3 regions of the Pseudoalteromonas sp. SR41-8 genome follow, and region 1 is predicted to be linked to each of the others. Evidence: predicted binding sites of a transcription regulator. Region 1 holds the regulator's gene; each other region holds the start of a gene.

Region 1 (4,297 bases):
GCTTTAACAAGCGTTTCGGTTCACTTAGCAGCAAGTAATTCTTGTTGTTTTGTCGGAAAAAGCACCTTAGGGTGCTTTTTTTTATGCCTGCTATTTATTAAAAACACCGCCTTTTAGTCTTTATTTCTTGCTCTAGTGCTCCAGCTTTACGCATTCATTATGTTGTGACTATTTCCCACTTTTATATCCAGTATAGCGAGTAAATAACAGACAAATAGTGATTTGTTGACTATATTGTCATTCTCGTTAAAGCGATAAATTAAACGTTTTTGTCGGTAAAGTTAGGTCTTTTGCGGTTAAATGTTGTTAACGTCTTACTTTGATGGTTTTTAGTCATAGGTCATTATTTTTGCTTTAAAGCGTTGCATAATGAGCATTTTAAGATGGGTTTTTTGATGCTTTGTGGCGTTTTTATAGCCGAAAATTGAAGCTTTTTTGCAAAAAATGCTGACAAAACGCATAAAATTAACGGATATAGCATATAACAGGATAGACCTGATATTGCTTGAATTTAATTATAATATAGGTATCGTTCCCTATAAGATATAAGAACTGCTTACTCTCACTTTCAACTTAACTTACTTGCAGGATAAAATCGCGTTATGTCAGACTTTCGTGAACAAGCTTTACATTACCATTCGCACCCCGTTCCAGGAAAAATTAGCGTTGAGCTTACAAAGCCAGCTGAAACCGTACAGGATCTTGCACTCGCATACAGCCCCGGTGTTGCAGAACCGGTACGTGAAATAGCTGCTGATCCCGCTAATGCCTACAAATACACCGGTAAAGGCAATATGGTTGCGGTTATTACTAACGGCACCGCTATTTTAGGTTTAGGTAACTTAGGTCCATTGGCTTCAAAACCGGTTATGGAAGGTAAAGCGTTATTATTTAAACGCTTTGCGGGTCTAGATTCGATAGATATTGAGGTGAAACACAATACCACCGAAGATTTCATCAATACAGTTGCTAACATCGCTGATACGTTTGGCGGTATTAACTTAGAAGACATTAAAGCGCCAGAGTGTTTTGAAATAGAAAAAGCATTGATCGAGCGTTGTAGCATTCCAGTGTTCCACGACGATCAACACGGTACCGCGATTGTAACGGCTGCTGGTATGATCAACGCACTTGAAGTACAAGGCAAAGAAATCGAAAATGCGATTATCGTTTGTTTAGGAGCCGGTGCCGCAGCGGTTGCGTGTATGGAGCTACTGATCAAGTGTGGCGCATTGCGTGAACATATTTACATGTTAGATCGTAAAGGCGTTATTCATACTCGTCGTGATGATTTAAACGAGTACAAACAGTTATTCGCTAACAATACAGATAAGCGCACACTGCAAGATGTTATTGCTGATGCCGATGTATTTGTTGGTGTATCTGGCCCGAATTTACTTTCTCCTGACGATCTTAAGCTAATGGCTGATCGACCTGTAGTGTTTGCCTGTTCAAACCCAGATCCAGAAATCTCACCAGTGCTTGCTCATGGTGCTCGCGATGATTTAATCATGGCAACGGGTCGTTCAGATTATCCAAACCAAGTTAACAACGTGCTGTGTTTCCCATTTATTTTCCGTGGTGCGCTAGATGTGCGTGCAAGCAAAATTAATGATGAAATGAAAATTGCTGCGGTTGACGCTATTCGTAGCATTGCTAAAGAACCAGTACCAGCGGAAGTATTAAAAGCGGCGGGTGTTGAGACACTTGAATTTGGTGCGCAGTATATTATTCCAAAACCGATGGATCCGCGTTTATTACCGCGCATTGCCAAAGCAGTAGCGCAAGCGGCAATTGATTCTGGTGTTGCACAAATTGATATGCCGGAAAACTACATGGAGTAGCTGCTTAGCTGCAATTGGTAATGGCACAATAATAAAAACCTCAGTAACTTACGTTACTGAGGTTTTTTTGTAGCCAATTCCTGAAGCAGGAATATATACAAATGATAACTTAATCTTCGTTGAGTACAGGTACTTCGAGACCCATTTCAAGCATGATTTTTTTCACTTCTTCAGGCACTTTCTCTGGATTATCTTTACGTAAATCTTCATCGTTTGGCAGTGGTTGGCCAGTAAATGCGTGTAAAAATGCTTCACAAAGTAATTCGCTATTTGTTGCATGGCGAAGATTATTAATTTGACGACGAGTGCGCTCATCAGTCAAAACTTTTAATACATTTAGCGGGATCGAAACGGTGATCTTTTTAACTTGTTCTGATTTTTTCCCGTGTTCTGCGTATGGGTGAATATATTCACCATTCCATTTAGCCATAGGATGTATCGTTGCCTCAGGTTGTTAATTGTTTGCGCGACCTTTTGCAGCGCAAAGATGGCGAAATTCTATCGTGTTAAAAAAGATAGTCAAACACTTGTTTTTTAGCCATCTAGCGGCTTAAATGTTTTTACTTCTAATCTTGCGGCTAAAACCGCATAAATGCTTTGACTTATTAAATTTGATCCTCTAACCTTTTAGACGTCTAAACATCCATTTAATTGTAGGTGACGGTATGAGTCAAAAGAATAAAGCAACCATTGCAGTACGCAATGGTATTGATGCAGATAAACATCACGGCGCGGTTGTGCCTCCCATTCATTTATCGACCACCTACTCATTTGCTGATTTTGATAAAAAGCGCCAATATGATTATGGCCGTAGCGGCAACCCAAACCGTGATTTACTCGCTGAAACGCTCGCTAAGCTTGAAGGTGGCGCTAAGGGGATTATCACTGCAACGGGCATGGCTGCGGTGCATTTAGCTACTCAGCTGCTAAACAGTGACGATACTTTAGTGATCCCACATGATTGCTATGGCGGTAGTTACCGCTTATTCACCTCACTTGAAAAGCGTGGCTTATTAAAGTTAGTGGTTTTAGATTTAACTAAATCTGAAAATCATCAAAAAATTCTTGAGATAAAACCAAAGCTAATTTGGATTGAAACACCGAGTAATCCTATCTTACGGTTAACCGATATTAAAGCGATCACCACGATTGCTAAGCAGTGCGGTGCGTTGGTTGGTGCCGATAACACATTTTTATCACCTGCTTTGCAAAACCCAATTGAGTTTGGTGTTGATATTGTGGTGCATTCGACCACTAAATATATTAACGGTCACTCAGATGTTGTTGGTGGTGCGGTGATCGCCGCTACCCAAGAGTTGGGTGATGAGCTTGCTTGGTGGGCTAATAACATTGGCATTACCGGTGCTCCGTTTGATAGCTACTTAACGTTACGTGGTTTACGTACTTTGAATGTTCGTTTACGTCAGCATCAAGAAAATGCCTTTATTATTGCCCAATATCTAGAAAACTCCCCTTATGTAAGCCAAGTATATTACCCTGGATTAGTATCTCATCCACAGCATGAACTCGCTAAACAGCAGCAACGTGGTTTTGGTGGCATGGTAAGCTTTGATATCAAAGGTGATATTAATGATGCTGCAGAATTTTTGACCAGCTTAGAAGAATTTAGCTTAGCTGAGTCATTAGGTGGGGTTGAGAGTTTGATTTGTCACCCTGCAACAATGACCCACGCAGGTATGGAGGCAACTGCTCGTCTTGCTGCGGGAGTAGGTGATACCCTGATCCGTATTTCGGTGGGCATTGAAGATGTAAAAGATTTAATCGCTGACTTAGATCGTGTATTCAATAAAGTGAAACCAGGTCAAGCTCAGCACGGCGCAAAAGTAATCGCTTCCTCTGTTCAACAACAAGATGATGAGCAATCAAGCTCATTTAAACTGACTCCTGCACATACGGCTTTGTGGTAATAAAAAATGGTAAATATAGTTCATAAATTTGGTGGTTCTAGCCTTAGTTCTGCAGAGCGTTATCAGGCCGTAGCAAATATTATTCTAGCCCATACGGAAGCCGGTGATTGTGTGGTGGTATCCGCAGCCGGTAAAACTACTAATACGTTAGTTACGCTATGGCAGAGTTACCAGCAAGGTGATCAACAGGCAGTGAGTGATATTTTATTGCAGCTTGATAATCATCAACGTACTTTGATCGAGCAGTTATTGAGTCCAGCAGCGCGACATACGGCATTAAACGTATTAGAACAAGAGCTAGCCTTAATTGCACAGCAAACTCAACAGCAAAGCTTACAGGAAGCCGCATTGCTTGCTCACGGTGAAGTTTGGTCGGCACGATTATTGGCTAGCTATTTAAAACAGTTAAATGTTGCAGCTCAAGATGTTGATGCTCGTCAATTGTTTACCCTTAATGATGGGCAATTATTACATCAAAAAAATCAACAAGCCTGTGCCGAGTTAATTTCAGCCAATTGCATTAAT
Region 2 (4,297 bases), on a different contig from region 1:
AAGAAGTTACGCGTTGCGTCAAAGTCTTTTTCTGTCATGCCATTTTTGATTAGCTTATCAAGTTCAAATAAAGCGGTACGCGTTGCAAAATGAGCGTCATTGTTCGAGCGCAGCGGGCGAAGCCATACTTGAAATATTTGCTCAGAGCGGCCTAAGTTTGCATCAGGCTTAGTCTGGAACATACCTCGTGGGAAATACTCAATATACGCGTAATCGCCGTAGTTCATACCGCGGGTTTGACGAATGCGCTCATAAAGATATGAGTTTGAACTGCGGTGCTCGCCAAAGTATGAGCGAACTAACCACAGTGCCGTCCAGTCTTCACTACTACGAATGGTATCAATTGGGAAGCCAAACGATACCGCAGTCGATTGCGCTGATTTTTCTACAATTGTAGCGTGATGACCTTTTAGCGCTGGTGCATCAGGAATCGATAAACGACTTTGCTGACCTTTAGGCAAAGCACTTAAATCGCTAAACATGGTTGCTTTAAGTGATTCAGGTACTGCGCCAATTAAACCGACAGTCAGTTTAGCTTGAGTAAATTCTTTCGCATAAAACGCTTTCACGTCATCAAGTGTTAATGCTTCTAAATCAGATAGATCACCGTAGTTATAGCTCTCATATGGGTGACCTTGATACAGCTTATGATAAAGTACTTCTTTACCTAGCTCTTCGTCATTTGAGGCTTTTAGGCCAGATTTTATACCGTCGATGAGCTCTTTCTTAAGGCGTTTAAAGTCATCTTCTCTAAAGCCAGGATTTAGTAACTGCTCACTAACCAGTGCATACCATTGTGCAGCGTTATCTTTATGGACACGCCCTTGTAGCGAAATCATTTCTTTATCTATCTGATAACCAAAGCTACCTGCCAATGGATAAAGTGCCTGTTTAATGTCGTTGTAGCTCTTCGCCTGTGAACCACCTTGAGCAAGCATGGCCGCAGTGAGTGCAGCTACGCCTTTTTGACCTTTAGGATCAGCCGCAGCACCGGTATGGAATAACCAGTTAATATCAATCAATGGCGAACTATTGGTTTTATCTAGCACTTTAAAATGACGCTGTTGCACAGTTTGCTTGCTAGCAACGAGAGTGTTTAAGTCCACTTCTTGTTCAAAGCCAGCCACTTTATCCAGTGCAGACATAGTCACAGTAGTACGACCACTGTCTACAAAATACTTATTAGCAATGTCTTTAATATCTTGCGCGGTGATGCTATCTGCCGTTGCATATAACTGATTGACGACTTCTGGATCGCGCTCAAAATGCATATAACTGGCAAGGGTTGAACCTATAGCTTGTGATGAGTCTAGGCCGTTAATAAAGCTGTATTTAAGATTGGATTTTAAATCAGCTAGCTTTTGGCTATCAACCAACTCAGTGCGAGCTTTTGCGTAGGTGCTATTAATTGCATCACGAGCAACCGCTAAATCAGCCTCATTTTCAACTTTCACAAAAACATGTAATAAGCCGGGATCTTTGGTATCAGGATTATAGCTAAACATTTGGCTAGCAATTTGTTTATCAACCACTAACTCTTGGTAAAGCTCTGAGTTGGTTGAAAAATAAAGCTGTGACAGTAAATCAAGCGCGGCTCTGTCTTTTTGTTTTGGCTGCCAGGCTGTGCCTTTATAAGATACTAATAACCAATGCCCTGGTAAGCCTTCGTTTTGCTCATGTATATATTTCGCCGCTTGCTGTTTTGGTTCGGTTGGAATATCAGCAACGAAATCGCCTTTTTGCCATTGGCCCCAGTGTTTTTTAACCATAGCCATAGTTTCAGCTGGATCAACATCGCCTACAATCACTAATGACACATATTCAGGTTTATAAAACTTAGCAAAAAACTCTTTACCGTATGCCATTTGATCCGGCATGGCTTCAATATCTTCAAAAAAGCCCATGGTGGTATGTTTATAAGTATGTTTTTCGAATGCTTCATTACGTACTGCAGAAAGTAACTTACGAACCGGGCTGGCATTATTTTTAAGGTATTCGCCTTTAACTGTTAATGCTTCGGTACGAAATTGCTCTTCTGAATAAGTCAGGTTTTGAAAAATATCCGCTTCAATTTCAAGTACTTTATCAAGATGTTGCTTTGAAAAGTTTAAGTGATAGTTAGTGTAATCATTGGTTGTATAAGCGCGATTATCAACCCCAGAATTTTTTAGAATATCAGAATACACATCTTGCGGATATTTTTCAGAGCCTTTAAACATCATGTGTTCAAAAAAGTGTGCAAAACCGGTTTTACCTGCTTCGACTTCATTACGAGAACCGACAGACACTGGAATTTGTAGTGATACCACATCAGGGTAATCAGTTTTCACCACCATAACGCGTAAACCGTTATCAAGCTCTTCTAATAAATAATCTTGTGAGAACACCCGATCATTACTACTGGCAACCGTTGACTGTTCAATCTCAACCTCTTTGACCATGTTTGAGCCGCTGTTATTTGCACAGCCGCTCAGTGCAAGCGTTACCGCAAGGCTCGTTGCTAATAATTTAAATTTCATTGCTATCCCTTGTTAGTTGAATAAATTTCTTGTTTTTAGTCATCCGATTATGCAACAAAGCAAGTCAATATAAGACCCCTGAGGTAATAAATTATGTAAACAGTTGTGTATCAGAGAACTCTTCATTCAGAGCAACATGAATAAAACTCACCTTCGTTGAAAAAGTTTCACTAAAAAAATCTATCTAGACGTCTAAATGGCTGCTATATTATTTGCCATAGACACTAACTTAGCTGGAATGAGGATTATGGCTTTATCACTACAAGAGAAAATTGAAGACACCAATCAGGGTGTGTACTTAATTGGTACCACCCCACCACGTATTGGTACTGATAAAGCGCAGCTTGAAATTATCGCCCAAAAGCTCTTAGCTCGTTTGCATGAAATTGAATACGATGGCGTGATTATTTATGACATTCAAGATGAAAGTAGTCGCACTGAGATGCCTCGCCCTTTTCCGTTCAAGCAAACAGTAGATCCTCGAGAATACAGTAACTTACTACGTAATTTATCGCATCAAGAAGTGATCACTTATAAAAGTGTTGCACAGCGCGGTGTGGCCGAATTTAAACAGTGGTTAAGCGAAACTAAAAACCAGTTTAATTTAAAAAACCTAGTATTAGTCGGTAGTCCATCATCTGACGGGGATATTAAATTAAGCCTGCCTGATGCTTATAAAGTCTTAAGCGAACAGCCTCAAGACTTCTTTTTAGGAGGCGTTACCATTGCCGAGCGCCACGCAAGTAAACGTAATGAACATGAACGCTTACTTGAAAAAACCACGCAAGGCTGTAAATTTTTTATCTCACAAGCTGTGTATAACGCGCAAGCAACCGTGGATTTGATCACCAGTTATGCGCGCAGCTGTAAAGCTCAAGGTATCGAACCTAAACGTATTATTCTAACCTTTACACCCTGCGGCAGTGAAAAAACCTTAGAGTTTATGCAATGGTTAGGAATTTCCGTACCTGATGCAACTAAATGGCGGATGCTTGATTCGCAAAACCCACTGAGTGAATCTGTACGTATTTGCCGTGAAAACTTAGATTTAATACTAAGAAGTTGCGCGCATTTAGACGTGCCACTGGGGTTAAATATTGAAAGTTTAACCAACCGTAAAGAAGAAATTGATGCATCTATTAATCTTTACCGCTTATTAAAAGCGACGATGGAATTAAACTTAGCTGAAAAACAAATTGCGTAAGTATCCGTTTTTATAATTTATCACTCAAAGTAAGCATATCCGTTTGCTTATTTTGAGCTTGATAATAAATACTATACTATGCAATGAATTAATAAGTCACGACTGAGAACGATTATTTGCGTCTTCTGTTTGGTGTTTTTTGCCCTGTAATACGTTTTTTGTCGCGCTCTTTACGTGATTTATTGGTGTTTTTACGGTTGTCTTTTGGCTTTTTATTTGGATCAGGTTCATAGCCAGCTAACCACTGCGGCGTTAGACGAGTATCAAGCAACACTTCAATTTCTTCAAGTAACCACTGCTCGTCAAGGCTGACTAATGACATCGCTAAGCCTTGCTCGCCAGCGCGCCCTGTGCGGCCAATACGGTGGACATAATCTTCAGCTATATAAGGTAATTCAAAATTAATCACATACTTTAACGAGACTATGTCTAGACCTCGAGCTGCAACATCGGTTGCCACTAGCACACGAGTGGTACCTTCTTTAAAATCTTGCAGTGCTCTATCACGTGCACCTTGAGATTTATCACCATGAATTGACTGTGTTTTTAAGCCATCTTTACACATTTCTTTGGC
Region 3 (4,297 bases), on a different contig from region 1:
AATAACTTGATCACCTAAACGTGGTCCAGGTGGAATAAATAGCTCGTTGGTTTCATTACGTTTTTGGTAATCAGACTGCTGCATTTCAGTAAATTGCGACATACGCGCTTTTGACTTAGCTTGACGACCTTTTTGGTTTGAACGTACCCACTCAAGTTCTTGTGCAATTGATTTTTGACGGGCTTTTTCAGACTTTTGCTCTTGCTGCAGGCGCGCATCTTTTTGCTCAAGCCAAGAAGAATAATTACCTTCCCATGGAATACCTTCACCACGGTCAAGCTCTAAGATCCAGCCAGCTACATTATCGAGGAAGTAACGGTCATGGGTTACCGCCACAACAGTGCCTTCGTAATCATGCAAGAAGCGCTCAAGCCATGCTACAGATTCTGCATCTAAGTGGTTAGTCGGCTCATCGAGGATAAGCATATCTGGTTTTTCAAGCAGTAAACGACAGATAGCCACTCGGCGACGCTCACCACCTGACAAGAATTCAATTTTAGCATCCCACTCAGGTAAGCGCAGGGCATCTGCGGCGCGCTCTAATACGTTGTCGATGTTATGACCATCGTGGGCTTGAATAATTGCTTCAAGCTCACCTTGCTCTTTGGCTAGTGCGTCAAAGTCAGCATCTTCCATCGCGTATTCGTTATATACTTCATCAAGACGGTTAAGCGCGTTTTTAACTTCGCTGACTGCTTCTTCCACAGTTTCACGAACCGTTTTGCTTTCATCTAGAATAGGCTCTTGCGGTAAGTAACCAATTTTAGTGCCCGGTTGAGGATATGCCTCACCTTCAAACTCTTGATCAAGGCCGGCCATAATACGTAGCAACGTTGATTTACCAGAACCGTTTAAACCAAGTACACCAATTTTTGCGCCCGGGAAAAAATGCAAAGAAATATCTTTTAAGATAGTGCGCTTAGGTGGCACAACCTTAGATACTCGACTCATCGAGAAAATAAACTTATCAGGTAAAACCATGGAAGGAGCCTTCAAATAATAATAAAAATTTCAATGTTGTATTGTAGTGGCTCACAGGTGAAACAGTCAACGAATCAACCAAATAACAATGTGCTAATTCGCGAGCAATACTCCTACACCGATTAAAGCAAGCAAGCCGCCTATTAACATTTTATTGGTAACGGGCTCGCGCTTTATAAAACCAATGCTCATTACAATTAATGGCGCGGTTGCGAAAATCGTTTGTGCAATGGCTGGATCGGTATATTTAACTGCGCCAAGTTGAAGCCATAAACCAAGAAAAGTGCCTAAAAACACAGCCGCAAAAAACCATTGTTTGCCGCTAATTCCCCTCAGAGTTAGTGCTTGTTTAAATTCACTGCTTTTAAACACTGCAACAACTAAGGCCACAGTCATCGTACCTGCTGCTAATCTAATTAATGCCGCCCATAAGCTACTCATATGCTCATTATTGAGTGCGCCTTTAGACATCACCATACCGAGCGCTTGGCAGATAGCAGCTGCAAGGGCACATAAAACACCTTTGCGATAATGTTGATGATCAACCTGTGGCAATGTTTTTTCAGGCTTGATTGCTATTACTACGCCAATGGTTGTAAGTACAATACCGCACCATGCAAATGGCGATAAATAATGATTTAATAGCAGGATATTAAAAACCCCCACAAGGGCTGGAGCAAGGGACTCAATAACTAACGTGCGAGCAGGGCCAATATTTCGCAGCGCAGTAAAATAGGCGCTATCGCCAATCGCAATCCCAATCACCCCGCCAGCAATTAGCCAAAGCCAGCTTGTCAGATGATGTGGTAGTGCAGCGTCTTGAGTAATAGCAATAGTCGCTAACATCATGGCACTTGCTAACACGCCTTTACTGATGTTTAGCTGCATAGGCGTTAATTGATGGCTAAAACCTTTATATAAAATGGTCGAAAGCGCCCAAACAATAGCTGCTAATATAGCAAAAAGTTCTCCTAAGCCTAGCCAATCAATCACGTTTACCACCTTAAAATACAATCAACAGGCGCATTATGGCGAGCGGTTTTTAGAATGCAAAAGAATAGCTAAAATAAATTCATTTGGACATCTAAACATCTAGAGGTTGAAATTTCCAGCTATCCGTTCATAATTAGCCATTGGTTAATTATGCCTTGGAGATGAGTATGCCTATTACCGTTAAAGATGAATTGCCCGCAATTGCGAAGTTACGTCAAGAAAACGTATTCGTAATGCCAAAAAGCCGCGCTAAAACCCAAGAGATCCGTCCGATGCGCTTGGCGATTTTAAACTTAATGCCTAATAAGGTAGAAACCGAGGTGCAATTTATTCGTTTGCTCGCTAATTCACCCTTACAAGTGAATGTAGAGCTTCTACGTTTAGACACTCATCGCAGCAGTAGCAATTCAGAGCAGCATTTAGACACTTTTTACCGTTATTTCTCTGAAGTAAAAGACAACAATTACGATGCATTACTCATTACCGGCGCACCATTGGCACATTTAGAATATGACGATGTAGCCTACTGGGATGAACTAAAAGTAATTTTAGATTGGGCGGAGCAGCATGTAACCTCAACATTATTTTCGTGTTGGGCGGCTCACGCGGGTTTATTTCATCATTATAATCTAAAGCGTGAACTAAAAGAAAATAAGCTCTGTGGCGTGTTTACCCATAAGTGTTACTTTGAACATGGAGCCTTAACGCGTGGTTTTGACGATACCTTTGTAGTGCCGCACTCGCGTTATGGTCATATTGATATTGAAAAAATTAACGCTTGTGATGACTTAGTTGTGCTGGCAGGTTCAGAGCAAGTAGGCGCTTACTTAATAAAAAATAAATCCGGCAGCCAAGTGTATATTACCGGGCATCCTGAGTATGATGCAGACACTTTAAAAGGCGAATATCAGCGCGATTTAGAAAAAGGCCCTGATGCGCCATTGCCTGAAAATTACTTTCCAGAGAACAACCCAGATAACGAACCGTCGAAAACTTGGCAAAGCCATGCCTTTTTACTGTTTTCGAATTGGTTAAATTATTATGTGTACCAAACCACACCCTATGATATTAATTTAGTTAGCCAAGCCGTAAGGACTAACAACTATGCCGAATAATTTAGAAAACAAAAGCGCCGAGTTAATTGAAGCGTTAAAACAGCGTATTTTAATTCTTGATGGTGCTATGGGTACCATGATCCAAGAACACAAATTAGAAGAACACGATTACCGTGGCGAGCGCTTTAAAGACTGGCATGTGCTAATTAAAGGTAATAATGATTTATTAAGCATTACACAACCAAAAATTATTGCTGATATTCATCGTGGCTTTTTAAGTGCAGGTGCCGATATTATCGAAACCAACACCTTTAATTCGACTACAATTTCGATGGAAGATTACGATATGGCCAGCATCAGCCGTGAAGTAAACTTAGAGTCAGCTAAATTAGCACGCAGTATTTGTGATGAGTTTACTGCTAAAAATCCAGCAAAACCACGCTATGTTGCGGGTGTTTTAGGGCCAACCTCAAAAACCTGTTCAATCTCACCGGATGTGAACGACCCCGGTTATCGCAATGTCACGTTTGATAAGTTAGTCACCGCGTATGTTGAATCAACCCTTGCTTTAATGGAAGGTGGTGTTGATTTAATTTTGATAGAAACAATTTTTGATACGCTTAATGCAAAAGCGGCTTCATTCGCGGTTGAAGAAGCGTTTGAACAAGCAGGGCGCAAGTTGCCTGTGATGATCTCTGGCACCATAACCGATGCCTCGGGCCGTACGCTGTCAGGGCAAACCACCGAAGCATTTTATAATTCTATTCGTCATATAAAGCCAATTTCAATTGGCTTGAACTGCGCGCTAGGTCCAGATTTATTGCGCCAATATGTAGAAGAACTATCGCGTGTTTGCGAAACCTTTGTCTCTGTTCACCCCAATGCTGGTTTACCGAACGAGTTTGGGGAATATGATTTAGAAGCACCTGAAATGGCTCAAGAAATTATCGATTGGGGCAAGTCTGGCTTTATCAATATTGTTGGCGGTTGTTGTGGTACCACACCTGCACACATCAGGGCATTTGCGAAAGGGCTTGAAGGTGTTAAACCTCGCCTATTGCCAGAGCTTGAAGTGCGTATGCGCTTATCAGGCCTTGAAGCGTGTAATTTAAACTAAGGTAGCCGAGATGACACAAAAAATAGCAGTATTTACCAACGTTGGCGAACGTACCAATGTGACCGGCTCAGCCATGTTCAAACGTTTGATCATGGAAGAAGATTACGAGAGTGCGCTTAATGTTGCCCGCGAGCAAGTAGAAAACGGCGCA

What was found. Region 1 encodes MetJ, which represses methionine synthesis genes. Its sites were predicted from a motif close to TAGACGTCTAGACGTCTA; they were not measured.
Region 2: a site for MetJ is predicted at 2,705-2,722, ahead of H5162_RS04145 (methylenetetrahydrofolate reductase). Genes of this name have one in related genera too.
Region 3: a site for MetJ is predicted at 2,059-2,076, ahead of metA (homoserine O-succinyltransferase). Genes of this name have one in related genera too.

What each region holds. Positions count from the first base shown of each region.
Region 1 is NZ_JACJEE010000032.1:41,537-45,833, reverse strand. Features, by position in the region: gene rpmE (50S ribosomal protein L31) at 1-38, shown strand, start outside; gene H5162_RS17490 (malic enzyme-like NAD(P)-binding protein) at 603-1,844, shown strand; gene metJ (met regulon transcriptional regulator MetJ) at 1,954-2,274, opposite strand; gene metB (cystathionine gamma-synthase) at 2,510-3,772, shown strand; gene metL (bifunctional aspartate kinase/homoserine dehydrogenase II) at 3,779-4,297, shown strand, end outside.
Region 2 is NZ_JACJEE010000004.1:16,757-21,053, forward strand. Features, by position in the region: gene H5162_RS04140 (pitrilysin family protein) at 1-2,519, opposite strand, end outside; gene H5162_RS04145 (methylenetetrahydrofolate reductase) at 2,767-3,723, shown strand; gene H5162_RS04150 (DEAD/DEAH box helicase) at 3,836-4,297, opposite strand, start outside.
Region 3 is NZ_JACJEE010000038.1:35,374-39,670, reverse strand. Features, by position in the region: gene ettA (energy-dependent translational throttle protein EttA) at 1-981, opposite strand, end outside; gene H5162_RS18725 (DMT family transporter) at 1,075-1,974, opposite strand; gene metA (homoserine O-succinyltransferase) at 2,142-3,089, shown strand; gene H5162_RS18715 (homocysteine S-methyltransferase family protein) at 3,079-4,146, shown strand; gene metH (methionine synthase) at 4,157-4,297, shown strand, end outside.